One region of the Microbacterium sp. W1-4-2 genome, then DNA from elsewhere that is predicted to be linked to it. Evidence: predicted binding sites of a transcription regulator. Region 1 holds the regulator's gene; each other region holds the start of a gene.
The links. The regulator LexA, encoded in region 1, represses DNA repair genes until DNA is damaged. The targets are predictions, from matches to a motif close to TCGAACANNTGTTCGA.
Positions count from the first base shown of each region.

Region 1 (10,216 bases):
GTACAGCGAACGCCGCGTCTCGGTGTCGAACAGGTGGCGGGGGATGTCTTCGGTCATGCCCACAGCCTGCGACACCGCCGGCCGGCGCGGGCCCGGATCCGCCTCGGGCGGATCCGCCGACGGCAGACGCCGGTACGGGGCGGCTCAGGGCAGGCGGATCGCGTCGGTCGCGGGTGTGCCGTGGTGGCGCACCTTCAGCACGCGGTATCCGCGCGCGGTCGCGGCCCTGTGCACGCTGAACGTCTCGTCGAGGGTCGCGGCCAGCCACCGCTGCAGCGAGTCCGAGCCGAGGTTGCGCTGCACGACGAACCAGCCGTCGCTGCGCTCGTCCAGGCGCGGAACCCACCGCAGCAGCATGTCGTGCAGCACACTCTTGCCCACGCGGATCGGCGGGTTGGAGCGGATGCCGCGGAACACGACGCCGTCGGGAACATCGTCGGGCGTGACGGCGTTGATGTTGTCGAGACCGAGAGCCTCGGCGTTGCGGCGCACCAGATCCAGCGCACGCTCGTTCACGTCCACCGCCCACACCGTGGCATGAGGGGAGTCGAGCGCGATGCTGAGCGAGATGGGGCCCCATCCGCAGCCGAGATCGAGGATGTCGCCCCCGGGCGGGGGCGGCGGCGTGTTCGCGAGCAGTACCTGGGTTCCGGCATCCAAGCGATCCGGACTGAACACCCCTCCGGCAGTCGTGATCTCCACATCGCGACCCGCCAGTCGCACGGGGATGCGGCGGAGGTTCTCGGCACTGGCAGGAGACGCGCTGAAGTAGTGGTCACTGCCCATGATGCTTCAGCGTAGCGGAAGGAGGGCGCGTGCCCCAGGCTAGAGTTCTACGAATGGAAGAGACGAGTTCCGACCCCGTCGACCGCGTGCTCGCGCGCGCGGATGCGCACTCGGGTGTCCGCGTGTTCGGTGCGGCGCAGGCACTGCAGGATGCCGCGACCGCGGCCGGCGGTGACGCCGACGGCGCATTCAACGGCGAGCAGTGGGATCGCGAGGAGCGCGCGGCCCTGCGCAGGGTGCAGGGACTGTCCACCGAGCTCGAGGACGTCACCGAGGTCGAGTACCGCCAGCTGCGCCTCGAGAACGTGGTGCTGGTGGGCGTGCACCCGCAGGGCGCGAACGAAGACGCCGAGAACTCGCTGCGCGAGCTCGCCGCACTGGCCGAGACGGCGGGAGCGGTCGTGCTCGACGGACTGCTGCAGCGGCGCCCGCATCCCGACCCCGCGACCTACGTCGGGCGCGGCAAGGCGCAGGAGCTTCGCGACGCGGTGGCCGCGCTGGGCGCCGACACCGTGATCGCCGACACCGAGCTCGCGCCCAGCCAGCGCCGTGCGCTGGAGGATGTCGTGAAGGTCAAGGTGATCGACCGCACGACCGTGATCCTCGACATCTTCAGCCAGCACGCCAAGAGCCGCGAGGGCAAGGCGCAGGTCGAGCTCGCCCAGCTCGAGTACCTGCTGCCGCGACTGCGCGGCTGGGGCGACTCGATGAGCCGTCAGGCGGGCGGCCAGGTCGGCGCCGGCGGCGCGGGCATGGGCTCACGGGGACCCGGTGAGACCAAGATCGAGCTGGACCGGCGCCGCATCCGCACCCGCATGGCGCTGCTGCGCCGGCAGATCAAGGACTTCGCTCCCGCACGCGAGGCCAAGCGCGCCGAGCGCAAGCGGCACACCGTGCCGTCGGTGGCCATCGCCGGCTACACGAACGCGGGCAAGTCGAGCCTGCTCAATCGGCTGACCAGCGCCGGGGTGCTCGTCGAGAACGCGCTGTTCGCGACGCTGGATGCCACGGTCCGCCGGTCCGAGGCGGCCGACGGGCGCGTGTACACGCTCACCGACACGGTCGGATTCGTGCGCAATCTTCCGCACCAGCTCGTCGAGGCGTTCCGCTCGACGCTCGAGGAGGTCGCCGACGCGGACGTGGTCGTGCACGTCGTGGACGCCGCGCACCCGGATCCGGCCGCCCAGCTGGCCACCGTGCGCGACGTGATCGGCGACGTGGGCGGCCGCGACATCCCCGAGATCGTCGTGTTCAACAAGGCCGACCTGGTCACGGACGACACCCGGCTGGTGCTGCGCGGCCTCGAGCCCGACGCGCTGTTCGTGTCCAGCCGCACCGGCGAGGGCGTCGACGAGCTGCGCGCGAGGATCGAGCAGACGCTGCCGATGCCGGCGGTCGAGGTCACCGCGCTGGTGCCCTACGACCGGGGCGATCTGGTGGCGGCCGCGCACGAGTCGGGCATCATCGTCGCGCAGACCCACGAGCCGGGCGGCACGCTGCTGCACGCGCACGTCGGCGAGCACCTGGCGGCGCAGCTGGCGCCGTACCGCGTCTGACCCCGCTCAACGACCGGTCGACAGGGCGAGCGGCGGCACGCCGTCGGGGATGAAGCCGAACACGGCGCCCAGGAACGCGAGCTCCTTCTGCAGCACGTCGATCACCGTGTCGGTGCCGCGGAACCCGTGCGCCTCGCCCGGGTAGAGCACATACGCGTGCGGCACGCCCCGATCGGCCAGGGCGTCGCGGATCGCCTCTGCCTGCGCGGGTGGCACGACCGGGTCCTCGGCGCCCTGCAGCAGCAGCACCGGCACGCGGAAGCGTTCCGGGTGCGACAGCGGTGAGCGCTCCAGGTAGACCGGCTCGGCCTCGGGCAGAGGGCCGATCAGGCCGTCCAGGTACCGCGACTCGAAGTCGTGCGTGTCGGCGGCCAGCGCTCGGGCGTCGCCCACGCCGTAGCGCGAGATGCCCGCGGCGAACACATCGGTGTCGGTGAGCGCGGCCAGCACCGTCCAGCCGCCCGCCGAACCGCCCTCGATCGCCAGGCGCGCGGGGTCCGCCCGCCCGGCCGCGGCGAGGCCCGATGCGGCAGCCGCCACATCGTCGACGTCCACGACGCCCCACATCCCGCGCAGCCGCTCCCGGTACGCGCGTCCGTAGCCGGTCGAGCCGCCGTAGTTGACGTCGAGCACGCCGATGCCGCGGCTGGTCAGGTACGCGGTCTTCGCCGCCGCCGCGGGAGCGGTGTGCGAGGTCGGCCCGCCGTGCACCAGCACGACGTACGGCGGCAGCTCGCCGGCGGGGGCGACGGCATCGGGATTGCGCGGCGGATAGTCGAATGCGTGCACCGGGCCGTGCGGGCCGTCGAATGTCACGGCGACCGGCTGCGGCATCCATTCGGCTCCCCACGCGAGCGCGCCGTCGTTCAGGCGCTCGGCGTCGTCGGGGTGATCCAGGTCGACCAGCCAGACCGCCGGCGGGCCCGTGACGCCGGAGGCGGTGAGCACGACGCGCGTGCCCGACGTGTCCGCGATCGAGACGTTCGCGGTCGCGTCGAGCGGTAGGGGCGATGCCGCGCCGGTGGCCGGATCGATCACCACGACCTGGTCCGCCCCGTTCGTGCGCACTGCGACGATCCGCCCATCCGCGAGCGGGCGGAACCAGCGCATGCCCAGCACCCATACCGGCCCGCCCGTGTCGGCGTCGGCCGGGGCGACTGCGACCCGGTCGAGGTCGGCGTCCACGCGCACGCGCTGCAGGTTCCATCGGCCGGTGGCGTCGTCCGCGTAAAGCAGCTCGTCCTCGCCCACCCACACCGGCTGCACCGGCGCGGAGTCGCCGCCGGCGATCGTGACGGCGTCGCCGTGGTCGCCCAGGCGTCGCACCCGCAGTCGCGTGCGGTCCCACGGCATGTCGGGGTGATCCCAGCCGATCCACGCCAGGCGGGCGCCGTCGGCCGAGAGGGCGGGGTGCGCGACGAAGTCGGTGCCGGCGGCGAGCGAGACCACCTGAGGCTGTTCGCCCGGCACGATCTCGACGATGTCGCGTACCGGCGCACCCGCGCCCGTGTGCGTCTCGCGCACCGCCAGCAGCTGCCCGTGCTGCCAGTCCAGACCGCCGTAGCGCTCGCCGGCGCCGGGCGGGGTGAGCCGGCGCGGTGCGCCGCCGGGCGCGAACTCCCACACGCACTGATCGGTCTTCTCGACGAAGAACAGGCGCCCGTCGCCCGAGGCCGTCCACGCACCGCCGCCGTACTCGTGCACGCGCGAGGCGAGGTTCCACGGCGCCGGCAGCAGCACGCCGGCGCGGCGCGAGCGCACCGTCATCCGGCCGCCCTCGGCGGGCACGGACTCGCCCCACCAGACATCGTCGCCGACGAACCGGGCGCCGTCCAGACGCGGGGCCGACGCGGCCGCGAGCTGCGCCGTGATCGGCGAGGGCCAGGATCCGTACGGGAGGGTCTGTGGCATCCCTCCACGCTAGCCGCAGGCACCGACGCGCACACCCCGACCGGTGCCTTCGCCCCTATCCCTGCGGCCATAGGGACCTCGCAACACTACGTCACGGCAGGTGGCCGGCCGTGCCCGGTGCGCCTACCGTGGTCCCATCGTCGCCCGGGCAGTCCGGGCAGGAGCGACAGCCGAGCCCGGCACCCGCCCGCGATTCCCCCGCGCACGTCCGTGCGCGGGTCGCGGCCGCCCGGCCGTCGTCCTTGCCATCGGATACAGGAGAGCCCGTCATGTCCCTCGCCGACGACCTGCAGCGCACGTCCTCGACGGTGCCGTTCTCGTTCGAGCTGTACCCGCCGCGCAGCGACGGAGCGGCGGTTGCGCTGGACGAGACGATCGATCGCCTGGCCGCGGCCGGCCCCCGCTTCATCTCCGTCACGTACGGCGCCGGAGGGTCGACCGGCGGGCGCTCGCTCGAGGTGCTGCGACGCATCCGCGAGCGCAGCGCCCTCGCCGGCAGGGACGTCGAGCCGCTCGCACACCTGACCTGCGTCGGCAACACGTACGCGGGCGCGGCGACCCTGATCCGCGAATTCCTCGACGCCGGCATCCGCAGCTTCCTCGCCCTGCGCGGCGACCCGCCGGCGGGGTTCGGGGAGGACGACGCGTTCCTGGGCGACCTGGAGAGCTCGGCGCAGCTCGTGCAGCTGATCGACCGGGTGCAGGCCGAGCGCGCCCCGTACGTCGAGTCCGGCATCCCCGGGCTGCCCGGCGCCGCGCGGGTGGACCGCCGCGAGGATGTCGAGATCGCCGTCGCCGCCTTCCCGAACGGGCATCCGCGTTCGCGGCACGCCCGCGAGCACATCGACGCGCTGCTGGCCAAGCAGGCCGCCGGCGCCACCTTCGCGATCACGCAGCTGTTCTTCCATGCCGACGACTACCTCGGGTTCGTCGACCGCTGTCGCGCCGCCGGCGTCGTGATCCCGATCCTGCCCGGGATCATGCCCATCACCTCGCCCGGCCGCCTGCAGCGCGTGCTCGAGCTCACCGGGGAGGAAGTGCCCGCCGAGCTCGAGATCGCACTGCAGGTCGAGCCGGACGCCGACGCCCAGCGCGCGTTCGGCATCGGCTACGCCGCGCGGCTGGCGGCCGACGTCGTCGCCGGGGGTGCCCCCGGCATCCATCTCTACGCCTTCAACAGCCATGACACGGTGCTCGCAGTCCTGCGCGAGGCCGGCATCCTCACCACCACCGACAAGGAGATCGCACGATGACCACCGCCTTCCCCGCCGGGACCATCCTCGGCTACCCCCGCATCGGCCGCCGGCGTGAGCTCAAGCGCGCCGTCGAGGCGCACTGGGCCGGCCGGATCGACGCCGACGAGCTCGAGCGCACCGCCGTCGAGCTGCGCCGCGCGACCCGGGACCGGCTGCACGAGCTCGGTCTCGGCGCCGACGATTCGTCGATACCCGAGTCGTTCTCGTACTACGACCAGGTGCTGGATGCCGCGGCCGCCGTGGGTGCGCTGCCCGAGCGGTTCGCCGACCTGCGCGAGGCCGACGGCACGATCGGCCTGGGCGCGTACTTCACCGCCGCGCGCGGCGAGGGCGAGCGCGCGCCGCTGGAGATGACCAAGTGGTTCGACACGAACTACCACTACCTGGTGCCCGAGATCGGTCCCGAGACGGTGTTCGCGCTCTCGAGCGACCGCTTCGTACGCCAGATCGCCGAGGCCCGCGCAGACGGCTACACGACCCGCCCCGTCGTGGTGGGACCGGTGACCCTGCTGGCCCTGTCGAAGGCGTCGGATGCCGCGCCCGAAGACTTCTCGCCGCTGTCGCGGCTCGACGACGTCCTGCCCGTCTACGTCCGGCTGCTGGCGGACCTGCGTGCGGCCGGCGCCGACTGGGTGCAGCTGGACGAGCCGGCCCTGGTCAGCGAGAGCCTGCCCGTCCCGGCGGCAGAGCTCGCCGCGGCCGCCGAGCACGCGTACGCCGTGCTGGGCGACGTCGCGGACCGGCCTCGGATCGTCGTGGCGGCGGGCTACGCGCAGCTGTCGGACCAGGCGTGGGCGGCGCTGGCGGCCGCGCCGATCGAGGCGATCGCGATCGACCTCGTGCGCGGCGACGTGCCCGCTGCCGTCCCGGGCCTTTCCGACAAGGTGCTCGTGGGCGGTGTGATCGACGGCCGCAACATCTGGCGCGGCGACCTGCAGGGCGCATGGGACAGGCTTGAACGGCTGCGGGTCCTCGGCGCGAAGGCGGTCGCCGCCGGCACGACGACCTCGCTGCAGCACGTGCCGCACGACGTCGCCGATGAACCCGACCTCGACGCGCGGCTGGCATCGTGGCTCGCGTTCGCCGACCAGAAGGTGGGACAGGTCGCCGCCCTGGCCACCGGTCTGGTCCGCGGTCGCGCGGCGATCGAGGCCGAGGTGGCTGCGGCATCCACTGCCCTCGCCGACCGTCGTGAGGCGCCGGGCGTGCGCGACGGGCAGGTTCGTGAGCGCGAGGCGGCCCTCACCGCCGAGGCCTTCACCCGCGGGGACTATGCGGCGCGCGTCGCGGCGCAGGAGGCCGCACTCGGGCTGCCGGTGCTGCCCACCACCACGATCGGATCGTTCCCGCAGACCGGCGACATCCGCCGCGCTCGCGCCGAGCACGACCGTGGCAAGCTGAGCACGGCGGACTACGAGGACGTGCTGCGCTTGGAGATCACGAGCGTGATCGGCCTGCAGGAGGAGCTGGGGCTGGACGTGCTGGTGCACGGCGAGCCCGAGCGCAACGACATGGTGCAGTACTTCGCCGAGAACCTGGACGGGTTCGCGGTGACCCGCAACGGCTGGGTGCAGTCGTACGGGTCGCGCGCCACCCGGCCCTCGATCCTGTGGGGCGACGTCTCGCGGCCCGCGCCGATCACGGTGGCCTGGTCGCAGTACGCGCAGTCGCTGACCTCGAAGCCCGTCAAGGGCATGCTCACCGGGCCCGTGACGATCCTCGCGTGGTCGTTCGTGCGCGACGACCAGCCGCTGGGCCAGACGGCGAACCAGGTCGCACTGGCGCTGCGCGACGAGATCGCGGATCTCGAGGCCGCGGGCATCGCCATCATCCAGGTCGACGAGCCGGCCCTGCGCGAGCTGCTGCCGCTCAAGCAGGCCGCTCAGCCGGCGTACCTCGACTGGTCGGTGGGGTCGTTCCGCCTCGCGACGGCGGGTGCGGCCGAGGCCACACAGGTGCACACGCACCTGTGCTACTCGGAGTTCGCGGTCGTGATCGACGCGATCGCCGCCCTGGACGCCGACGTCACCTCGATCGAGGCGGCGCGCAGCCGCGGCGAGGTCATCGGCGACATCGCGTCGTCGGGCTTCGCCCACGGCATCGGGCCGGGCGTCTACGACATCCACTCGCCGCGCGTGCCATCGGTCGACGAGCTCACGCAGCTGCTCGAGCGGGCGGCCGCCGAGCTGCCGCTGCGCCAAGTATGGGTGAACCCGGACTGCGGGCTGAAGACACGCGCGTACCCCGAGACCGTGGCGTCGCTGCGCAATCTCGTCGAGGCGACACAGCGCGTGCGCGCGGCACAGGAGGCGCTCTCCCGCGCGTAGGGCGCCCAAACGCGGTGGGCCCGGCCGGAGCATTCCGGCCGGGCCCACCGCGTTGTACGAGGAGGGGGCGCTGCGGGATCAGACCGCGCGCAGCACCGCCACGACCTTGCCCAGGACGACGGCCTCGTCGCCGAGGATCGGCTCGAACGCCGAGTTGCGGGGGAGCAGCCAGGTGTGCCCGTCGCGCTGGCGGAAGGTCTTGACCGTGGCCTCGCCGTCGAGCATCGCGGCCACGATCTCGCCGTTGACCGCTGTGTTCTGTGCGCGCACGACGACCCAGTCGCCGTCGCAGATGGCAGCATCGATCATCGACTCGCCCTGCACCTTGAGCATGAACAGCTCGCCCTTGCCCACCAGCTGCCGGGGGAGCGGGAAGATCTCTTCGACCTGCTGCTCGGCGGTGATCGGCACACCCGCTGCGATGTGACCGACCAGCGGCACCAGTGCCGCGTCACCGACCGCGGGCGCCGTTTCGGCCGGGTTCTCGGCCGACGAGCCGGGCAGGTCGATGAGGATCTCCATCGCACGGGTCTTGCCCGCGTCGCGTCGCAGGTAGCCGCTCAGCTCGAGCTGGTTGAGCTGGTGGGTCACGCTCGACAGCGACTTGAGCCCGACGGCGTCGCCGATCTCGCGCATGCTCGGCGGGTAGCCGTACCGGGTGATCGACCGCTGGATCACCTCGAGGATCGCCATCTGCTTGTCGCTCAGGCTCTTGCGCCGCCGCGTCTGCCGACGGGGCCTCGGGCCGTCGGCGACCGCCGCCGCGTCCTGGCCCGCGTCGCCGTGGTTCACATCGCTCATGTCAGCTCCCGTCCTGCCGCCCGGGGCAGCGTCTTCGAATGTCGGAGGTCGGTGATGGGGTGTCCTCATCGAAACGGTATCCGGTGAGAAGACGAATCGAGGCCAGCGCGTGGGCGTGTCGCCTTCGAAGATCTCCGATCCGGGTGCCTCTTGACAGTCTAATCAATCGAAGATAACTTTGGAAGAGAGATTCGGTGGCGATGCTCCCAGCCGAGCACGGTTCCCGAACGTCTCGTCCGAACAGGAGGACCAATGTCCGGCATCGCAATGGCATCGCACGTTCCGGCCCAGACCCGTCTGCGGTTGACGATTCGCGGGCGCCGCGTGCTGGCCGCGCTCGTGGCGGTCCCGCTGGCGGTGGCCGTCGGCATGGCGGTCGTGAGCGGGGGTGCGGCTCTCGCATCGAAGGATGCCGGGGCCCCCGCCGGCAGCTTCTCCACAGTGACGGTCGAGCCGGGCGATTCGCTGTGGTCGATCGCCCAGACCGTCGCTCCGGGCGCCGATCCCCGCGACGTCGTCGACGCGATCGTGCGACTGAACGCCCTCGACGGCGTCACGCTGTCGCCGGGCGAGCAGATCGCCATCCCGGCCGAGTACGCACCGGCGCGGTGAGAGCGGCGGGTCGGGGCCTGAAACCACGCGCCTGCCGCGCTCTACGATGGGAACCGTGAGCCCGCGCCTTGAAGATCTGCCCCTTCGTGACGACCTGCGGGGGCTGATGCCGTATGGTGCGCCCCAGGCCGCGCTGCCGGTGGCGCTGAACGTCAACGAGAACACGCATCCGATCCCCAAAGAGGTCTCGGACGACATCGTCGACGCGATCGCGCTGGCGCTGCGTGATGTGAACCGCTACCCGGATCGTGAGTTCACGCACCTGCGCGAGGGTTTCGCCGAATACCTGGGTCACGGGCTGACACGTGACCAGATGTGGGCGGGCAACGGCTCGAACGAGGTGCTGCAGCACCTGCTGCAGGCGTTCGCAGGTCCCGGGCGGACGGCGTTCGGCTTCGCCCCCACGTACTCGATGTACCCGCTGCTGACCCGGGGCACCGGTGCGGACTGGGTCGCCGGGTCGCGCGGGCACGATTTCACGATCACCCCCGAGGACGCGGCCGCGCAGGTCGCCGAGGCCGACCCCGACGTGGTGTTCCTCTGCTCGCCGAACAATCCCACCGGCACCCCGCTGTCGCTCGAGGTCATCGACGCCGTCTACGCCGAAGCCCGCGGGATCGTGATCGTCGACGAGGCCTACTGGGAGTTCGCCCCGCGCGACGAGAAGTCCGCGCTGACGCTGCTGCCCGATCGGGAGCGCATGGTCGTCTCCCGCACGATGAGCAAGGCGTTCGCGTTCGCGGGAGCGCGCGTCGGCTACCTCGCCGCCGACCCGGCGGTGATCGACGCCCTGCGGCTGGTGCGTCTGCCGTATCACCTGAGCGCGATCACCCAGGCCGCGGCATCCGCCGCCCTGCGGCACGCGAGCACGATGCTGCGCGCGGTCGACGAGATCGTCGTGCAGCGCGACCGCATCTCAGCGACGCTCGCCGCGCTCGGCTACGACCCGCACGAGTCGTGGACGAAC
Region 1 is NZ_JBYRJC020000005.1:79,705-89,920, forward strand. Features, by position in the region: gene AC3RX0_RS16295 (ClpP family protease) at 1-57, opposite strand, end outside; gene AC3RX0_RS16300 (class I SAM-dependent methyltransferase) at 145-786, opposite strand; gene hflX (GTPase HflX) at 840-2,342, shown strand; gene AC3RX0_RS16310 (prolyl oligopeptidase family serine peptidase) at 2,349-4,253, opposite strand; gene AC3RX0_RS16315 (methylenetetrahydrofolate reductase) at 4,523-5,506, shown strand; gene metE (5-methyltetrahydropteroyltriglutamate--homocysteine S-methyltransferase) at 5,503-7,836, shown strand; gene lexA (transcriptional repressor LexA) at 7,915-8,529, opposite strand; gene AC3RX0_RS16330 (LysM peptidoglycan-binding domain-containing protein) at 8,890-9,249, shown strand; gene AC3RX0_RS16335 (histidinol-phosphate transaminase) at 9,296-10,216, shown strand, end outside.

Region 2 (10,216 bases), on a different contig from region 1:
CATGTCGCGGATCGCGTTCTTCGGCCGGTACTGGATGACGTTGCACACCTGCGCGGCCCGCTCGCGGCCGTACTTGTCGTACACCCACTGGATGATCTCTTCGCGCCGGTCGGAGTCGAAGTCGACGTCGATATCGGGCTCCTCTTCGCGCATGCTCGACAGGAACCGCTCGAACGGCAGGTTGTAGCGGATCGCGTCGACGGCCGTGATGTCGAGCAGGTAGCACACGGCGCTGCTGGCGGCCGATCCCCGCCCCTGGCACAGGATGCCGCGGCGTCGCGCCTCATGCACGATGCCGTGCACGATCAGGAAGTACCCGGGGAAGTCCTTCTGCTCGATGACGTCGAGCTCGTGCGCGATGCGCTCCCGATCCTTCTCACGCAGGTGCGGGTACCGGCGCGGCACCGCGTCCCACACCAGCTGCCGCAGATGCGACATGGGCGTGCGCCCCTCCGGCACGGCGAGCTTGGGCAGCGCGGGTTTGGCCGAGCGCAGCGGGAAGGCCAGCTCGTCGGCCAGGGCCACGGTGCGCGCCACCGCTCCCGGGTAGCGCGCGAACCGTCGCTGCATCTCGGCGCCCGAGCGCAGATGGGCGGCGCCGTGGGCAGGCAGCCACCCGTCGAGCTCGTCAAGACTGCGATTCGCCCGCACGGCGGCGACCGCCGCGGCCAGGTGCCGCCGCTGCGGGTCGGCGTAGTGCACGTTGCCCGTGGCGATCAGCGGCAGACCGCGGTCGGCGGCAAGGGCTGCGAGCAGGTCGTTGGTCGCGGCATCCAACGGCTCGCCGTTGTCGATCAGCTCGACGCTGACGGCGTCCCTTCCGAACAGCGCCACGAGGCGGTCGAGTTCGGATGCCGCGGCCTGCGCGCCGCCGGTGAGTCCTCCGTCGGCGAGGGCACGGCGCACGGCGCCCTTGCGACAGCCGGTGAGGATCGCCCAGTGTCCGTCCGCCTGCGCGGCGAGCTCCTCGAGGTCGTAGACCGGGCGGCCCTTCTCGCCGCCGCGCAGCTGCCCGTGCGTGATCGCCGACGCCAGCCGGTGGTAGCCCTCCTGCCCGCGCGCCAGCACGAGCAGGTGGGCGCCGACAGGGTCGGCCTCGCCCTTCTGCGGCTTCGGCAGCTCGAGCGACAGCTCTGCGCCGTACACGGTCTTCACCTGACGGTCCTGCGCGGCCTCGGCGAAGCGCACGATGCCGTAGAACCCGTCGTGGTCGGTGATCGCCAGCGCGTGCAGGCCGAGCCGCTCGGCCTCTTCGACGAGCTCTTCGGGCGAGGACGCCCCGTCGAGGAACGAGAACGACGAATGCGCGTGCAGCTCGGCGTACGGCACCGCATCGGCCGGGCGCTCGATCGGCGGCGGCACGTACGGACCTCGCTTGTGCGACCAGGCGGGGCTGTCGCCGCCGTCGGCGTCGGCGGGGACCGGCCGCGGCCGGCGCCGGTCGCTGAGCACGCGCTCGAGCTCGGACCACGGGACCGACGGATTGTCGAAGCCCATCAGCGCACCTCCGCCACCGCAGACTCAGTCATAGCGCGCCTCGGCCATCCATCTGCCGTCCTCGCACACGAGCAGCCATGCCCCCTGCTCGGCATCGACGACCTGGAACCGGTGCGCGCGCCGGGCCCGCACGGCGTCCCACCCGCGCTCGTCCACGGTCCACGGGCCCGCCCACGACACGATCGCGCGGCGCCGCCCGCTCTCGGTGAGCATCGCGGGGGCGGCGGTGAGCTCTCCGCGCTCGTCGACGTCGACGGCGATGCCCGCGAAGGCCTCGACGTCGACCGTGCGCGGCGGGCGGAACACCGTCGCCGGCGCCGGGGCGGGCAGGCTGCCGGGCCACGGCCGGTCGCGCGGCTGGGGGGCCACGGCCCGGTCGCCCCACGGCACGAGCACCTCGCGTTCGGCGAGCCATCGTCCGCCGCCGATCTGCGGGGTCAGCACCCCGCGGTGGCCGAGCATCGCCTGCACGCGCGAGAGCGCATGGTGCACTCGGTCGTCGGGCCCCTGTCCGAAGATCGCCGGCTGGTGGTGGGATGCCGCGTCCACCGCCTCGGGTGCGATCCGCACCAGCGCGACCCCGCTGCGCAGCACCCGGTTCTGCGCGTCCTCGGCCAGCTGCCAGCGCACCCGGTCGACGACCGCCGCGGCGTCGAACGCGCCGGGGTGCAGCCAGACCCGCTCGCTGCGCTCGCCGCGGTCGCCCGAGAGCTCGACCCGCAGCTCGGTGCACACCAGGTCGACCGCGCCCAGGCCCGCGATGAACTCGTCGGCGGCGATCCGCATGCCGAACGCGACCTGCTCGGCCCGGTCCAGGGCGGGTTCGAACGCGACCTGGCGGTCGAGCTCGGGCGGTGGCGTGCGCGGGAGCACGGGCTGCGAGTCGGCGCCGGCCGCCAGATCGTGCAGGCGCAGCCCCCGGGGGCCGAACCGGTCGCGCACGCGAGTGGCCTCGAGCGCGGCGAACGCCCCGAGCGTGTGCACCCCGAGCCGGGAGAGCAGATGCACGAGGGCGGGGTCGTCGAGCACCGTGACCGGGAGCCCGGCCAGGAACGCCGCCGCCGCGCCCGCCTCGACCACCCGCACCGGATCGTCGTCGCGAGTGGCCCGGGCCGCCTGCTCGGCGGTGAACGGGCCGTCCGCGACCCCCGCGCGCACGCCCGGCAGCTCCTCGTGCTCGGCGAGGATGTCGAGGATCTCGCACGCGGCGGCCGCCTCGCCCCCGTAGTACCGCGCCGGGCCCCGCACGCGCAGCGCGCACAGCCCCGGCCGGATGATCTGCACCCCCGGGGCGAACTGCTCGACGCGCGCGACCACGGGCGAGAACACCCGCTGGTCGCGGGCGGCGTCCGCACCGATCACCTCGAGGCGCGGCGAGTGGGATTGCGCGTCGCGGCGGCGCTGGCCGCGGCGCACGCCGTCGGCGCGGGCGGCGGCCGAGCACGCCACCACCGCGTTGTCGTGCACGACCGCGATCGGCCCGGACTCGGCCACGCCGTCGCGCAGCAGCGCCGTGACCGGCCAGTCGGGGAACCACAGCACCAGGCTGCGGACGGGGCCGTCCATCTCAGCCCACCGCCCGCATCCGCTCGCCCTCGCCGCGCCACGGCCCGCCCGCGACCTCGCCGGTGCCGATCTCGGTGCGCCACCCGCCGGCATCGCCCGGCCGTGCCGCGCCGAACCCGTCGGGCAGCAGCATCCTCGCCCGCCGCGGTGCGGGCCGGCGCCGGCTGCGCACGCTCACGGTCACCGCGCGGGTGCGCAGGTGGCCGTGCCCGTCGCCGACGCCCGTCCATTCGGGGGCGTCGACGGCGAGCGCCGCCTCTGCCTGCGGCCACTCCCCCTGCACGAGCAGGATCCCGCTCCGGTCGCGCAGCCGCGCCGCCAGCCGCGACGCCTCGGCGGGGACGGTGCGCCCGGTGGGCCGCACCGCGACCACGGGCAGGACGTCGGCGAGGGTCGCGGTCACGGCCAGCCAGCGCGGGCCCGGCTCGGGCACCAGCACGAGCCGGGTGAGGTCCACGCCCAGCTGCTCGGCCGCCTCGGCACCCAGTTCGGGCATGCCCACCACCCCGCACCACGAGCCCGCCTGCGTGGGTGCGGCCAGCAGCGCCAGCAGCAGCGACATCGACGAGTCGAGCACATAGGCGGCGCCGGTGCGCAGGCCGCCTCCGGGGAGCAGCGCGGACAAGGCGGGCAGCACCGGCAGCACCGGCGCATCGAGCCGGCGGCCCTGCGCCTGCTCGAGCCGAGCGCGCAGGCGCGAGACCTCCGTCGCCACCTCGACCTGCTGCGCCCCCATGATCGCCCTCACTTCTACATACTAGAACGCATGTTCTAGATGATCAATCGCGAGAACGACGATAGACGCCCCCTCCGACATCCGAAAGGGCACTATCCATTCGCTATGTTCGACAGTCGCGACTCATCGCATGGATCGAGTGGGCCGTCCGGGCGCACAGCCCGACGCGCGATCAGACGTCGCGCGCGGTGGGCACGCGCAGGCTGCCGTAGCGCTCCATGCGGTGCCACCGCAGGCGGGTCCCCGCGATCGCGGTGAACACCGACTGGATCACGACCAGGTACATCAGCTGTCGGTACACGAACTGCTGCAGCGGCAGCGCCCACAGCGCGCGCATCGACTCGCGGTCCAGCGCCAGGGCGTACGCGGCCATCACCATCTGCAGGGCGAGGAAGCCGAGCCACAGCAGGCCGATCCGCACCGGGTCGAGGAAGATCAGCCCGTACACGGCGAACAGGTCCACCACCGGGGCGAACAGCGGCAGCAGCACCTGCAGCACCAGCAGGTACCCGAGGCCACGGCGTCCGAGCTTGCCGGCGCGGCCGCGCTGCACCACCGCACCGCGGTGCTTCCACATCGCCTGCAGGGTGCCGTAGCACCACCGGTACCGCTGCCGCCAGAGGGCGCCCAACGTCTGCGGCGCTTCGGTCCACGCCAGCGCGTCGTCCTGGTAGACGACGCGCCAGTCCGCCCGGGCCAGCGCCATCGTCAGGTCGGTGTCTTCGGCGAGGGTGTCGTCGCTCACACCGCCCACCTGCACCAGCGCTGTACGGCGGAACCCGCCGATCGCGCCCGGCACCGTCGGCATGCACTGGGCCACGTCGAACATGCGCCGGTCGAGGTTGAACCCGACGACGTACTCGATGTGCTGCCAGCCGCCGAGGACGCCCCGGCGGTTGGCGACCTTCGTGTTGCCCGACACCGCCCCCACAGCGGGGTCGTCGAAGGGACGGATGAGCCGCTCGATCGTCTCGGGCTCGAACACGGTGTCGCCGTCGACCATCACGATCAGCTCGTGCGAGGCCGCGCGCAGCCCGGTGTTCAGCGCGGCGGGTTTGCCGGCGTTGGCCTGGCGGATCACCTGCACCTGCGGCAGGCCGAGCGCCGCAGCGCGGGCCGCAGTGTCGTCGGTGGACCCGTCGTCGACCACGATGATCTCGACCGGATGCGTCGAGGCGGCGATCGAGCGCACGGCCGCCTCGATCCCGGCCGACTCGTTGTAGGCGGGGATGATCACGGTGACCGGCTCGCGCGTGCCCGCGCGGGGCGCCCGCCTGCGCGCCTCACGCGCACGCCGGGAGGCGCGGGCGTGATGCACGGCCGTGGTCATCACCAGGAACACCCGCACGAGCGTCACGAGGCCGCTGATCAGCAGCGCCCAGCTGAGCACGCCGACCAGGACGTCGCTCACCCGCACCGCCCACATCAGCGCGCCCGCCGACACGCGGTCGACGGCGGCCGCCGGCCGCATCGTGTGAGCTACCCCGATCGCATCGCCGATCGTCGTCACGCGGTACCCCTCGTCGGCCCAGCGCGTCAGCATCACATCCAGCGCCGCGACCGTCTCGGCGCGGTCGCCGCCGCCGTCGTGCATCAGCACGACAGCTCCGGTCCCGTCGTGCGGCTTCAGGTTCGACTCGATCGCGGCCACCCCGGGCCGCCGCCAGTCCTCACTGTCCAGGCTCGAGAGCACGGTCAGGTAGCCGTCGGCCGCCGCCGACGCGATCGCGTCCCACGAGGCGGGGCTGACCGACTGATTCGAGGAGCTGTAGGGCGGGCGCAGCAGCGAGGCCGTCTGCCCGGTGGCGGCGATCACCGCCTGCTGCGCGCCCTGCAGCTCCACCGTGCGCTGCCAGCCCGGCGCCTGCCCGAGGTCGGTGTGCGTGAGGGTGTGGATGCCGATCTCGTTGCCGTCGGCGACGATGGCACGGGCGATCTCGGGGTGCTCCAGCACTTCGTTGCCGACGACGAAGAACGTGGCGTGCACGCCGTGCCGGCGCAGCACCTCGAGGATCTTCGGAGTCCATACCGGGTCAGGCCCGTCGTCGAACGTCAGCGCGATCGTGCGCCCCGGCGGCGCGATGGTGTGCACGTCGGCGGGGGTGCGGGCGTCGATCACGGGGCCGCCGCCCCGCACGGCACCCGGCACCTGTCCCGTCCCGGCTGCCGCGGCCACGCCGTCGTCGGTGATGCCGCCCTGATGATGCAGGTATCCCTGCATCGTGAGGGCAGCCGCCAGGACCAGCATGATCCCGGCCAGCACGATCCAATGCGCGCGGACCCGCCGGCCGACGGTCCGCGACCGGCGCGCGCTGCGTTCGGAGATGCGCTCCGAGCTCACGGGTGAGTGGGCGGGGTCGGCTTGCGGGTCTGACCGGGCGCCGCGGTGCTCTTGCCGCGATCGGTCGACTGCGCGGGCACGGTGGGCTGCGGCGAGGGTGTGGATGCCGGTGCCGGCGTGGTCGACGTGGTCGGCGTGGGCGTCGACGACGATCCGGTCGACGGCTGGGGGCCCGGCGTGGCGTCGGGCGCGGTGCGCACGACCGGATCGATGGACGGGGCGGTCGAATCCGGAGAGGCGGATCGGCCGGCGGCCTGCGACGGGGACGGCGACGGCGGGACCGGCTGGGCGGCCGACGGGGGCTGCGGCAGGAACGGCGCATCGATCGACGGACCGCCGACCAGCGCGCTCACCAGCAGCGCCGCGTACGACAGCGCCGCGATCACGGCGACCACGGCCGCGATGCGCACCGCGCTCAGGCGGTGGCCGCTCGCGTCCAGGAAGACGGGGGCGCCGGCCTCGGTGATGGCGGCGGACTGGCGGATGCTGCGGCGGGTGGGCAGTGTCTCGGTCATCGGCTCGGTCATGTCATCTCCGGGCGTCGAGTCTACCGGCGGGTCCATCGACGACTCCTGGGAGCCTCCGCGCGGCGCGGGCGGCGGCGTCGCCGGCCCGCAGGCCCTCTTCGAAGGCGGCGACGGCGTTCAGTCCCACGGTGTTGCGCGCCCCGCCGACGACGGTGTGCGCGATGCCCCGCGCCGCGAGCTGCGTCGCCAGCCCGTCCCGGGGCGTCTGGCCGGCCGCGACGACCACGATGTCAGCCTCGATCAGCTCGGGCGTGCCGTCCACCTCGATGCGCACGCCACCGGGTTCCACGACCCGATAGGCGACGCCGGTGAGCGTGCGCACACCGCGGCGGCGGATCGCCTGCACGGCCGCCCATCGGGTCGTCACCCCCATCCCCGCGCCGATCGCGCCGCTGCGGCGCATGACCGTGACCCGCCGGGCCGGTGGGGCGAGCACGCCTTCTCGCAGCCCGTGCTCGATGAGGAAGCGCTCCCGGTCCGCGTCGTCCGCGGCATCCTCCGTCGTCGCCGGCACCGCGGATCCCTCCACGAGCAGGTGCGCCAGGTCGACGGCGATGCCGCCCGCCCCGATCACGGCGACCCGCGGGCCCAGCCGCTGCGCCTGCGCGAAGGCCTGCGCGTAGTCGATCACGTTCGGTCCGTCGATGCCCGGCAGCTCCACCCGGCGCGGCACGACCCCGGTGGCGACGATCACGTGGTCGAACCCGGCGAGATCATCCGCACCGGCCGTGCAGCCCGTGCGCACCTCGACCCCGAGCCGGGCCAGCGCCCGGGCGAACGACCGTGCGGTCTCGGCGAAGTCGCGCTTTCCCGGCACCGCTCCGGCCAGCAGGAACTGACCGCCGATGGCTCCCGCCGCCTCGAACAGGGTGACCCGGGCGCCTGCGAACGCGGCCGCCCGCGCCGCCTCCATCCCGGCCGGGCCCGCACCCACGACGGCGATGTGCGGCGGTGGCCCGGACGGATGCTCCGGCACGAGCGGGAACTCGAGCTCGCGGCCGGCGCGCGGGTTGACCGTGCACGAGACGGGTTCGAGGCCGAACGAGCGGTCGATGCAGGCCTCGTCGCAGCCGATGCACGGATTCACGTCGGCGGCGCGGCCGGCGAACGAGACCGCCACGATGTGCGGGTCGGCCAGGAACGGCCGCGCCATCGAGACCAGGTCGGCGGCGCCCCCGGCCAGCAGCCGCTCGGCCTGCGCGAGGGTGTTGATCCGGTTCGACGCGATGACCGGCACAGCGGCCCCTGCGGCGGCCAGCGCCGCCCGGATGCGGGCGGGCACCGACGCGAAGGCTGCGTGCGGCACCATCGACTGCACCGTCGGAACGCGGGCCTCGTGCCAGCCGATGCCGACGTCGATCGCGTCCGCGCCCGCCTCGACGACGGCGATCGCCAGCGCGTCCGCCTCGTCGGGGGTCGACGAGCCGTCGACGAGGTCCGCGCCCGAGACGCGAACGAGCACGGGCGCATCCGCCACGGCCCGGCGCACCGCACGCACGACCGCGACCGGGAAGGCCCGGCGCCGTGCGGCATCGCCGCCCCACGCGTCGTCGCGGCGGTTGGTAACCGGCGAGGCGAACTGATTGAGCAGATATCCCTCGGAGGCCATCACCTCGACGCCGTCGAACCCGACCTCGACCGCGACGCGCGCCGCAGCGGCGAAGTCGGCGATCGTGGCGGCGATGCCGTCGTCGTCCAGTCCGACGGGAGTCGCATCCGAGAACCTGCTGTGCACCGCGGACGGCGCCACCGGGGTGAGCCCGAACGACGACGCGAACGCATACCTGCCGGCATGGAACAGCTGCAGCGCGATCCGCCCGCCGGCCGCGTGCACGGCATCCACCACGACGCGCCAGGCATCCGCGTGCCCGGGCTCGTCGAGGAGGGGGTAGCCCGCACCCCCCGCGCCGACCCGGCTGACCGCGGCGCCGCCGGTGACGATCAGGGCGGCGCCGCCGCGGGCCCGCTCGGCGTAGAAGGCGGCGAGCGCGGCCGGGTCCCCGGTCTCGCGGTTCAGGTGCATCGAGCCCATCAGCATCCGGTGCGGCAGCGTGAGCGTGCCCACCCGCACCGGGGTCTGCAGCGTCGGATACAGCGTGCCGGCCACGGACGCCTACCCGCGAGTGGGTCGCGGCGTCAGCCCCAGCGGGTCGGTCGTGTCGCGCCAGTACGGCGGGGCGGCGACCGTCATGCCGCCATCGACGACGATCGTGTGCCCGGTGATGTAGCCCGCGCGCTCCGAGAGCAGGAAGTCGATGGCGTTGGCCATGTCCTCCACCGTGCCGGGACGGCCGAGCGGGATCGCGTCGATCACCTTCTGCATCGGCGCCATTCCCGGCATCGAGTAGAAGTACTCCAGCGAATCCGAGTCGATGAGCCCGCCGTTGACCCCGTTGACCGTGATGCCGTACGCGGCGAACTCCACCGCCATGAAGCGGACGAACGACTCCACCGCGGCCTTGTACGAACCCAGCGCCGCATAGGTGGCGAAGGCGCGCATGCTGCCGTAGCTCGACACGGCGACGATCCGTCCGCCGTCGTCCATGAGCTTCACCGCCTCCTGCGCGCCGAGCACGAACGGGCGCAGGTTCATCGCGTACGAGCGGTCGAGGTGGTGCGTCTTCAGGTCGGTGACGCGCTTGAAGGCGGCCGCGGCGGCGTTGTTCACGAAGAAGTCGAGCCGGCCGTATTCGTCCGCGACCGCGTCGAACAGCCGCACGATGTCCTCGGGGCTCTCCATGTCGGCGCGCACCGCGATGCCGTCACCGCCGCGCCGGCGGGCCTCGGCGACCACCTGGTCGGCGAGGTCGGCGTTCGTGCGGTAGTTCACGACGACGCGGGCGCCCTTGGCGGCCAGCCCCAGCGCGAGGGTGCGGCCGATGCCGCGAGACGAGCCGGTGATCAGGGCGATCCTTCCGGCGTACTCCGCCTGGTCCGGGTCCGCTGAGGGGGTGGATGCCGCAGTCACAGGCTGATCCTCTCTCTCGCCGCCGCGAGCACTTCGCGGGCAACGACCGTCTTCTGGATCTCGTTCGTACCCTCTTCGAACCGCTGTGCGCGGGCGTCGCGGTACACGCGCTCGATGGCCGAGGTCTTCCAGTACCCGACGCCGCCGTGCACCTGCAGGGCCTTGTCGGTGACGCGCGTGAGCATGTCGACGGCGATCATCTTCGCCATCGACGACAGCGCCGGCGCGTCGGGCGCGTCCCGTTCCCACTCCCGGGCCGCGTGCAGCGCGAGCTGCTTGGCCGCCTGGATGTCGGCCTCGTTCTCGGCGATCATGAACGCGATCGCCTGCCGCGAGGCGATGGGCTTTCCGAACGTGACGCGCGTGGTCGCGTAGTCCACGGCGAGCTCCTGCGCGCGCTCGGCCAGCCCCACGCAGCTCATCGCCACCGAGATGCGGCTCGGGGTGAGGAACCCGCCCAGGGCGATCTTCAGCCCGTCACCCTCCTCCCCCAGCCGCTGCGCGACCGGGACGGGGGTGTCGGTGAATGTGAGCGTGGCGTGGTCGGTGCCGTGGACGCCCATCGTGTTCGAGGTGTCCTC
Region 2 is NZ_JBYRJC020000003.1:63,675-73,890, forward strand. Features, by position in the region: gene AC3RX0_RS12915 (error-prone DNA polymerase) at 1-1,497, opposite strand, end outside; gene AC3RX0_RS12920 (DNA polymerase Y family protein) at 1,522-3,063, opposite strand; gene imuA' (DnaE2-dependent mutagenesis accessory factor ImuA') at 3,065-3,799, opposite strand; gene AC3RX0_RS12930 (bifunctional polysaccharide deacetylase/glycosyltransferase family 2 protein) at 3,972-6,140, opposite strand; gene AC3RX0_RS12935 (hypothetical protein) at 6,137-6,703, opposite strand; gene AC3RX0_RS12940 (oxidoreductase) at 6,669-8,774, opposite strand; gene AC3RX0_RS12945 (SDR family oxidoreductase) at 8,781-9,635, opposite strand; gene AC3RX0_RS12950 (acyl-CoA dehydrogenase family protein) at 9,632-10,216, opposite strand, start outside.
Region 2: imuA' (DnaE2-dependent mutagenesis accessory factor ImuA') is a predicted target of LexA. The motif match lies at 3,822-3,837, and genes of this name have one in related genera.

Region 3 (10,216 bases), on a different contig from region 1:
GCTCGACCGGGCGCTCGACCGCGTCGACCTGCAGGACGTGGCCGCCACCGCCACCGCCGGGCGCGCCGAGCTGGTCGAGGTGCTGGCCGCCCCCGCCGACGCGAGCGCGCAGCGCATCACGGCCGTCGGCCACGCCCACATCGACTCGGCGTGGCTGTGGCCGCTGCGCGAGACGGTGCGCAAGGTCGCGCGCACCACGAGCTCGATGGTGACGCTGCTGGACGAGCACCCCGAGTTCGTCTATGCGATGTCGAGCGCGCAGCAGTACGCGTGGCTGCGCGACGAGCGGCCCGAGGTCTTCGCCCGCGTGAAGAAGGCGGTCGCCGAGGGCCGGTTCGTGCCGGTGGGCGGCATGTGGGTGGAATCGGATGCCGTGCTCCCGAGCGGTGAGTCGCTCATCCGCCAGATCTCCTACGGGCAGCGCTTCTTCCGCGAGGAGTTCGGCGTCGAGTGCCGTGGGGCGTGGCTGCCCGACAGCTTCGGCTACTCGGGCGCGCTGCCGCAGATCCTCGCCGGCGCCGGGTACGAGTGGTTCCTCACGCAGAAGATCTCGTGGAACCAGCAGAACGCGTTCCCGCACCACACGTTCCTGTGGGAGGGCATCGACGGCACCCGCATGTTCACGCACTTTCCGCCGATGGACACCTACACCGCGCAGCTGTCGGGCGAGGAGATCGCCCGTGCCACGCGCCAGTTCCGCGAGAAGGCCGAGGCCTCGTCATCCCTCGCCCCCACCGGCTGGGGCGACGGCGGCGGCGGCACGACCCGAGAGATGATCGCCCGTGCCGCGCGCCTCGCGAACCTCGAGGGCAGCGCGCGGGTGACGTGGGAGAAGCCCGATGACTTCTTCGCGCGCGCCAAGCAGGAGCTGCCCGAGCCCCCGGTCTGGCGCGGCGAGCTGTACCTCGAACTGCACCGGGCGACCTACACCACCCAGCACAAGATGAAGCAGGGCAACCGCTTCAGCGAGCAGCTGCTGCGCCAGGCCGAGCTGTGGGCGGCGACCGCCGCCGTGCGGGTGGGGCATCCGTACCCCTTCGACGTCATCGACGCGGCGTGGCGCGAGGTGCTGCTGCTCCAGTTCCACGACATCCTGCCCGGCTCGTCGATCGCATGGGTGCACCGCGAGGCCGCCGAGCGCTACGAGCGCCTGGTGCACACGCTGCACGGCGTGATCGACGCCGCGCTCGCCGCCCTGGGCGTGCGGGCGGTGGATGCCGGGGGTCCGCCGGCCGGTCATGTGATCGTCAACCCCGCCGCCGTGCCGCAACGCGGCGTGCCGGCCGGCTCGGTCGGGGCGGCCGAGCCGCGCGCGAGCGTGCACGCCTCTGTCGAGGGCGACGCGTTCGTGCTGGAGAGCGACGCCGTGCGCATCGTCGTCGACCCCGCAGGGCACGTGACCAGCGCCGTCGACAAGGCGAGCGGCCGGGACGCGATCCCGGCGGGCACGGTCGGCAACCTGCTGCAGCTGCACCAGGACTTCCCGAACATGTGGGACGCGTGGGACGTCGACAAGCACTACCGCGGCATGGGCCGCGACATCGCCGGAGGAGCGGCGAGCCTGCACGGCGACGCGATCGTGGTGCGCACCGAGGTCGGCGACTCGACGATCGGCCAGCGCCTGACCCTGTCGGACGACGGGCGCACGCTCGTGATCGACAACTCGATCGACTGGCACGAGACCGAGAAGTTCCTCAAGCTCGCCTTCCCCGTCGATGTGTTCACCGACCAGGTCGTCGCCGAGACCCAGTTCGGCCACCACACCCGCCCGACGCACGAGAACACGTCGTGGGATGCGGCGAAGTTCGAGCAGCACGCCCAGCGATGGTTCCTGCTCGAAGAGCCCGGGTTCGGGGTCGCTTTCCTCAACGACAGCAGCTACGGGTTCGACGCCACGCGCGTCGAGCACGACGGGCGCATCGTCCAGCACGCGCGCTTCTCGATGCTGCGCGCGCCTCGCTTCCCCGATCCGCGCACGGACCAGGGCATGCAGCGGATGCGCTTCGGCCTGGTGGTCGGTGCAGGCGTCGCGGATGCCGCGGCCGCGGCATCCCGATTCACCGCGCCGGTCGTCGAAGCGGTGGGGGCGAGCGTCGAGCCGTTGGTGCGCTCGTCGAGCGACGCCGTCGTGGTCAGCGCCGTCAAGCTCGCCGACGACCGGTCGGGCGACGTCGTGCTGCGCGTGTACGAGGCGCGCGGCGGACGGGCGCGGACGGTGCTGACGCTGCCGGCGGGCTCGGTCATGGAGGCCGATCTGCTCGAGCGGCCCGGCGAGGCGGTGGCCTCGGTGCCGACGGACGGCGGCGCCGAGGTGGCACTCGAGCTGCGGCCGTTCCAGATCCGCACGCTGCGCATCCACCGGAGCTGACCGGGACACGATTCGCCGGGCGCGCCGGCCCATGCCGGATCGCGTCAGAAGGGTGCGGGATCTCGCGCGAGCTGCTGCTCGAGCCGGTGTTTCAGGTGCGGGTCGGGCTTGATCAGCTCGACGGGGTCGAATCTGACGGTGCCTGGTGGTCGGGTGGTGTGGATGCGGCGGGTGGGCGCGGTCCAGCGCAGGATCCCGCCGGCCAGCTGCTCCACGGACCAGTCCGTTTCGTGCTTGAGGGTGTGGTGGCGTTTGCAGAGATGCTCGAGGTTGCACAGGCAGGTGGGTCCGCCCTGGGCATGGGGGATGGTGTGATCGGTGTCGCATCTGTGCGCGGGACGGCGGCAGCCGGGGAACCGGCAGTGCTCGTCCCTGACCCGCAGGAACAGTTTCTGCTTCTTCGAGGGCCGGTACCGGTCGACGCTGATCGGCACCCCGGTACACACGTCGGTGAACACCCGAACCCAGGTGCGGGCCATGCCGGCGAGGTGCTTCGCGGTGTCGTCGTCGATGGGTCCGAACCCGGTGACCGCGGCCCCGCCGACGGTCGCGCCGGCGAGGGTGGTGGCGGGCACGGTGACGTGCACGGTAGGGGTGATCGCGTTGATCGCGTCGCGCCCTTCTGGGGTGTTGCCGTGCCCGTCGGCGGCGGAGGTGAGCAGCAGATCGCAGAAGATGCCGGCCATGATCTGCGCGTGCGTGCGCTCATCGAACACCGGTGCCTCGCCGGAGGCTTCGGCGTCGGCGGCGGCTTCGGCGGCGGACTCGGCTTCGGTGGCTCCGATCGGCTCGGCCGCGGCCTTCTCCGACGTGGCTTCGGCAGCGGCTCCGGCTTCGGTCTTCTCGGCCGTGTTCTGGTCGAGCTGTTCGGCGGCCATCTCGCGGATCCGGTCGATGACTCCAACGCCCTCAGCGGTGGGCACGTCCGCGGTGATCCGGGTCAGCCCCGGCTCGAGTTGCCGGGCGGTGACCTTGCGGCGTGCCACCGCTTCTCGCACGCGCCGCTGGGTGCCCTCGGGGTCCAGGCGCTCCACCAGCCCGGCCAGGGCGGGCTTGAGCTGCCCTGGCGTCATCGCGACAGCCATGTCGCGGGCGATGGACTCGTACTCGCCACGGATCGCCGCATCGTCGATCACGCCGCCCGCATCCGCGATCAGCGTCGCGTGCTCGCCGGAGAACACGCCGCAACTGGCGTCGCACAGCGTCTCGTGGAACTGGTTCATCAGCGTCCACGCGGTGGACACCTTGCGCGCGACCTGCCACTCGCTCAACCGCAGCGCGGCGCCGATCTCGGCGAACACCTCCCGCATCCCCAGCTGCGACGTGCGCGTGATCGCCCCGTCGTCCCGCGCCGCGCGCTCCCGCTCGCGCCGCTCGACCAGACCGGCGACGCGCTCGAAGAAGAACATCTCCGCCGTGAACGCCGACGCCGCCCGCTCCCGGGACGCCGCCAGCGAGTCCACGATCTCATCCAGCTCACTGATCACCGGAGACAGGCCTCTGTCCAACGTCATCGACATCAGGGTCTCCTCTCCTTTGATCTGCAGTCTCAAGAGTATCGAAGCTATGTTTGATAGTCAAGAGCGATCTTTGGTCTATCGTCAGTGATTGGCCCGCGCAATCACCGCACACGGTGCAGGGTGCCGCTCATCCGCCTTCGCTCTGGTCAGACATGAATCGAATCTATATGCGACCTCCGACATCCATCGAGCAGGTCCCGACCAGCTCACCCGAAGGTCGCTGAGAGGCTGGCCCGGGCGGCGGTGAGAGAATGGACGTGGCGTGCCCGTGTCGCATCTTCCCCATCGTGCTGGGTCGAACTTCCGCCGGGCCCGAGGACAGCGTCCGCCAATCACGTCCAGTGAGGAGCAGAATGTCCCTTTCCGAGACCGCCGTCGACGAAGCGCAGACGTCCGCGCGCATCCAGCAGCACCGTCGCTACCTGATGTGCAAACCGGCCTACTTCACGGTGAGCTATGAGATCAACCCGTGGATGCACAAGGCCGATCCCACCGACACGCCCAAGGCCGTGCGCCAGTGGCAGACGCTGTACGACACGTATCTGTCGCTCGGTCACGAGGTCGAGCTGATCGACCCGATCGAGGGTCTGCCCGACATGGTCTACACCGCCAACGGCGGATTCATCATCGACGGCAAGGCCCTGGGCGTGCGCTTCAGCGTCGACGAACGCCGCGGCGAGGAGCGGCCGTTCATGGACTGGTTCGCCGGCCACGGCTTCGAGGTCGTCGAGCCGATCGCCACGCAGGAGGGCGAGGGCGACATCCTGCTCGCGGGCGAGGTGATCCTCGCCGGCTACGGCTTCCGCTCGTCGATCGAGAGCCACCGCGAGATCGCCGACGTGTTCGGCCGCGAGGTCGTCTCGCTGCACCTCGTGAACCCGAACTTCTACCACCTCGACACCGCGATCTCGGTCCTCGATCCCGTGGTCGGCCCCGGCGGCGTCGAGCGGGCCAACATCGCGTACCTGCCGAGCGCGTTCGACGAGCGCAGCCGTGGCATCCTCGACGAGCGCTTCCCCGACGCGATCCGCGTCGCCGACGCCGACGGCGCCGTGTTCGGCCTGAACAGCGCAAGCGACGGCAAGAACGTGTTCATCTCGCCCCGCGCGACCGGGTACGACGCGCAGCTGCGCGAACGCGGCTACAACCCCGTGCACATCGATCTGTCGGAGCTGCTGCTCGGCGGCGGCGGGATCAAGTGCTGCACGCTCGAACTGCGAGGAGGCAGGTCATGACCACTCCGACGACTCTCGACACGACGGCCGTGCGGATCATCCGCGACGAGGACGAGCACGTCGCCCACAACTACCACCCGCTGCCGGTGGTGGTCGCCGAAGGCGAGGGCGTGTGGGTGACCGACGTCGAAGGCAAGCGCTACCTCGATCTGCTGTCGGCCTACTCCGCGCTGAACTTCGGGCACCGGCATCCCGCTCTCATCGAGGCCGCGACCGAGCAGCTCGGGCGCCTCACGCTCACCAGCCGCGCGTTCCACAACGACAAGCTCGGCGCGTTCGCCGCGGCCTTGGCGGACCTCACCGGCAAGGACCTCGTGCTGCCCATGAACACGGGCGCCGAGGCCGTCGAGACGGGCATCAAGACGGCGCGCGCGTGGGCGTACCGGGTCAAGGGCGTGGCGCAGGATGCCGCGACCATCGTGGTCGCGAAGGGCAACTTCCACGGCCGCACGACGACGATCGTCGGGTTCAGCGACGACCCGACGGCGCGCGACGGGTTCGGCCCGTTCACGCCCGGTTTCGTCTCGGTGCCGTACGGCGACGCCGCCGCGATCGAGGCGGCCATCACGCCGTCCACCGCCGCGGTGCTGATCGAGCCGATCCAGGGCGAGGCCGGGGTCATCATCCCGCCGGAGGGGTACCTCAAGGCCGTGCGCGAGATCTGCACCCGCAACGACGTCCTGTTCATCGCCGACGAGATCCAGGCCGGGCTCGGCCGCGTCGGCACGACGTTCGCGTGCGATCGCGAACAGGTCGTGCCCGACATGTACCTGCTCGGCAAGGCGCTGGGCGGCGGCATCGTCCCGGTGTCGGCGGTCGCGGCGAACCAGGATGTGCTGGGCGTCATCCACCCCGGCGAGCACGGGTCGACGTTCGGCGGCAACCCGGTCGCCGCCGCCGTGGGACTCAAGGTCGTCGAGTTGCTGAAGACCGGCGAGTTCCAGAAGCGCGCGGCGCTGCTGGGCGAGCACCTGGCGCAGAAGCTGAACGAGCTGATCGGCCACGGCGTCACCAAGGTGCGCGTGGCGGGGCTGTGGGCCGGTGTCGACATCGACCCGTCGCTCGGCACGGGCCGCGAGATCGCCGAGCGGCTGCTGTCGCGCGGTGTGCTCGTGAAGGACACGCACGGCCAGACGATCCGCATCGCGCCGCCCCTGACGATCCGGGCGACCGAGCTCGACTGGGCGGTAGAGCAGCTCACGCTCGTGCTCGCCGGCTGAGGAGTCATGCGGCTCCGAGTCGCGTGCCCAATCCATAGTGATTCGGCGAGTCCATGGCCCAGCGCATATGGATTCGCCGAATCCCTATGGATTCGCAAGGGCAGGCGGGGCGGCCGACGGCGCGTGGGGGATTCGCGAGGGCAGGCCGATGCGTGTCGCGGCGGCGCGCCAGGCGCGCGGGCTCACGCCACGTGCACGCTGATGGCGGGCCAGCCCGACGCGCCGTCGGGCACGGGCGGGGCCTGACGGGCCGTCTGCAGCTGCCCGCGCCGGTTCGTCGCGCGGCACCGGATGGTGTGGTCGCCGGGCTCGGCCCGCCAGGGCAGGCGCCACTGCACCCACGTGTCGTCCGAGATCGCGGGCGCCAGCTGCGCCTGCTGCCAGGCTCCGGCATCCACCTGCACTTCGACCTTCGACACCCCCGTGTGCTGCTGCCACGCGACGCCGGCGATCACCGTGTCGCCGGCCGGGACGTCGCCGGTCGTGCGCGGCACGTCGATGCGCGACTCGAGCTTGATCGGGCCGCGCGGCGCCCAGCCCTCGTTCGTCCAGTACGCCGTCGCCCGGTCGAACCGGGTGACCTCGAGGTCGGTGACCCACTTGGTCGCCGAGACGTAGCCGTAGAGGCCGGGCACGACCATCCGCACCGGAAAGCCATGCTCGGGCGGCAGTGGCGCGCCGTTCATGCCCACCGCGAGGATCGCCGCCCGATGGTCGGTGAGCACCGGCAGGGGAGTGGATGCCGTGAACCCGTCGATCGAGGTCGACAGCACCATGTCGGCGTCGGGGTGGGGGCCCGCGCGGGCGAGCAGGTCGCGGACCGGGTAGCCGAGCCACTTCGCGTTGCCGATGAGGTTGCCGCCCACCTCGTTCGACACGCAGGTGAGGGTCGTCCAGCTCTCTTCGAGGGGGAGGGCGAGCAGTTCGCGCCACGTCACGGTCACGGTGCGATCGACCATGCCGTGGATGCGCAGCGACCACTGCGCGGGGTCGACCTGCGGGACGAGCAGGGCGGTGTCGACGCGGTAGAAGTCGGCGTTCGGTGTGACCAGCGGGGCAAGGCCGGGGATGCGCAGGTCGGCGCCGGCGGGAACCGCGGCGGCAGGGCGCACCGGCGCCGGCAGGCGCAGGGCACGGCGTGCGGCATCGGCGGCGCGGGCGCCGGTCTGCAGGAGCGCCCCGCCGGCCGCGGCGGCCACCCCGACGAGCGCGACGGCGGCGGTCACGACGAAGAAGCGGCGACGATCGATCGCGGGCGGCGCTGTCTGCGGCCCGGCCGGCCGCGGCATCGAGGCTCGCGGGCCTCGTGAGACATCGGCGGCGCGCACCAGCAGGCCGATCGCGAACGCCGCGACGGCTGCGGCGAGCGCCGACGGAACCCAGGCCGCGGGCGAGGCATCCGCCCGCGTCGCCGCCGCGACGATGCCCGCGACGCCCAGCACGCCGCACAGCAGTGCGCCGGTGCGGGGGATGCGGGATTCGAGGATGCCGAGGCCCGCCGCGATCGCGAGCAGCACGATCGCGATCCCGATCAGCAGCGCGGCCTTGTCGGCATGGCCGAACACGGCGATCGCCATCTGCTTCGCCCACCCCGGCGAGAGGTCGATCAGCGCTGCGCCGATGGCCGCCATGGGACTCGACGACGGCGCGAGCCACGCGGCGACGAGCTCGCCCGCGCCCGCGCCGAGCACGACGGCGGCGATCCCGGCAAGGGCTGCGCGCAGCCTCGATGCGCCCACGATGCCGAGCCTACGACCCCCGGCGGCACGCGGGGCGGATCGATGGGCTGCGTCACGCATCCGTGCCCGGTCGTGCGTGTGCTCACCGGACGCGCGGTGCGAACGTCACCGGAGGGTGGGTTCGCGACACCAGCGCCCGCAGGTCTTCGAGCGTGGCATCCGCACCCAGCCAACCGTGCACGCGGGCCTGGACGAGGACGTTGCCCAGGGCCGTGGCCTCGACGGGGCCGGCGTGCACGACGAGCCCCGAGCCATCGGCGGTCGCCTGGCACAGCAGCCGGTTCAGCGACCCGCCGCCGACGAGATGGATGCTGTCGACCCGGCGTCCGGTCAGCGCCGCTGCGGTGCGCACGGCGTCGACGAACGCCGCCGCGATGCTCTCGACGATGGTTCGGATCAGTGCCGGACGGCTCTCGGGCACGGCGGTGCCGGCGGCGCGCAGCACTGCGGCGATCCGTGCCGGCATGTCGCCGGGGGTGCTCAGCGACGCGTCGTTCGCGTCGAAGCGCGGGATGTCGCCCGTCACCTCGGCCGCCGCGGCGAGCAGCGGCGCCAGCTCGACGGCCGCGGCATCCTCGTCCTCCCACGCCCGCACCGTCTCGTTCAGCAGCCACAGACCGGTGACGTTGTGGAGGAAGCGGATGCGCCCATCGATGCCGAGCTCGTTCGTGAAGTTCGCGTCGCGGGCAGCGTCGCTGAGCACGGGGGAGGGGAGCTCGAGTCCCACCAGTCCCCACGTGCCGCACGAGATGTACGCGGTGTCGGGTGAGGTCATCGGCACGGCAGCGATGGCCGAGGCCGTGTCGTGCGATCCGACCGCGATCACCGGCAGCGCGGCGCCGATCTGCGTGGCGGCGGGCCCGCGCACCGTGCCCAGGGGCGTGCCCGGGTCGACGAGCGCGGGCAGGATGCCGTCGTCGATGCCGAGTCGCGCGGCCAGCTCGCGATCCCACTCGCGCGTGTCGACGCGCATCAGCCCGGTGGTCGACGCGTTCGTGCGCTCGGCGACGCGTGCGCCCGTGAGCAGGTGGGCGACGAGGTCGGGGATCAGCAGCACGGTGTCGGCCTGGCCGAGCCGGGTGTCGGCGCTCAGCTGGTACAGCGTGTTGAAGGCGAGGAACTGGAGGCCGTTGCGCCGGTAGAGCTCGTCGAACGCCACGATCGCGTGGACGGCCTCGACCCCGCGCGCGGTGCGGTCGTCCCGGTAGTGGAACGGCGGCCCCAGCAGGTGGTCGTGCCGCAGCAGTCCGTAGTCGGCCGCCCACGAGTCGATGCCGATGCTGACGATCGCGGGCTCCCGACGCACCGCCTCGGCGAGGCCGACGTGGATGTGCGCGTACAGCGTGTCGAAGTCCCAGTGCAGCCCGTCGGCGCCCTCGACCGGGCCGTTGGGGAAGCGTGACACCTGCTCCAGCTCGAGTGTGTCGGGCCCGACGCGGCCGATCATGACTCGGCCGCTGGTGGCGCCCAGATCGACCGCGGCTATCGCGCCGGCCGGTGCGGTCATCGCAGGAAGGCGGCGGCGACGCCCGAGTCGACGGGGATGTGGACGCCGGTGGTGCGGGAGAGTTCGGGGCCGGTGAGGACGTAGACGGCGTCGGCGACGTTCTCGGGCACGACTTCGCGTTTGAGGATGGTGCGGTTCGCATAGAACCTGCCGAGGTCTTCTTCTTTGATGCCGTAGGTGGCGGCGCGTTGCGCGCCCCACCCGCCGGCGAAGATGCCGGAGCCGCGGACGACGCCGTCGGGATTGATGCCGTTCACGCGCACGCCGTGTTCGCCGAGTTCGACCGCGAGCAGGCGCACCTGGTGGGCCTGGTCGGCTTTCGTGGCGGAGTAGGCGATGTTGTTCGGGCCGGCGAACACGCTGTTCTTCGAGGAGATGTAGATCACGTCCCCGCCCATACCCTGCTCGATCAGGGCCTTCGCCGCGGTGCGGGAGACGAGGAACGAGCCTTTCGCCATCACGTCGTGCTGCAGGTCCCAGTCCGCCTCGGTGGTCTCCAGCAGCGGCTTCGACAACGACAGGCCGGCGTTGTTGACCACCAGGTCCACACCCCCGAACGCGAGCACGGTCGCGTCGATCGCGGCCCGCACCGCGGCGGCGTCGGCCACGTTCGCGGCCACCCCGATC
Region 3 is NZ_JBYRJC020000003.1:541,520-551,735, reverse strand. Features, by position in the region: gene AC3RX0_RS15250 (alpha-mannosidase) at 1-2,368, shown strand, start outside; gene AC3RX0_RS15245 (HNH endonuclease signature motif containing protein) at 2,413-3,882, opposite strand; gene ddaH (dimethylargininase) at 4,242-5,123, shown strand; gene rocD (ornithine--oxo-acid transaminase) at 5,120-6,343, shown strand; gene AC3RX0_RS15230 (molybdopterin-dependent oxidoreductase) at 6,526-8,085, opposite strand; gene AC3RX0_RS15225 (rhamnulokinase) at 8,165-9,589, opposite strand; gene AC3RX0_RS15220 (bifunctional aldolase/short-chain dehydrogenase) at 9,586-10,216, opposite strand, start outside.
Region 3: AC3RX0_RS15245 (HNH endonuclease signature motif containing protein) is a predicted target of LexA. The motif match lies at 3,927-3,942, and genes of this name have one in related genera.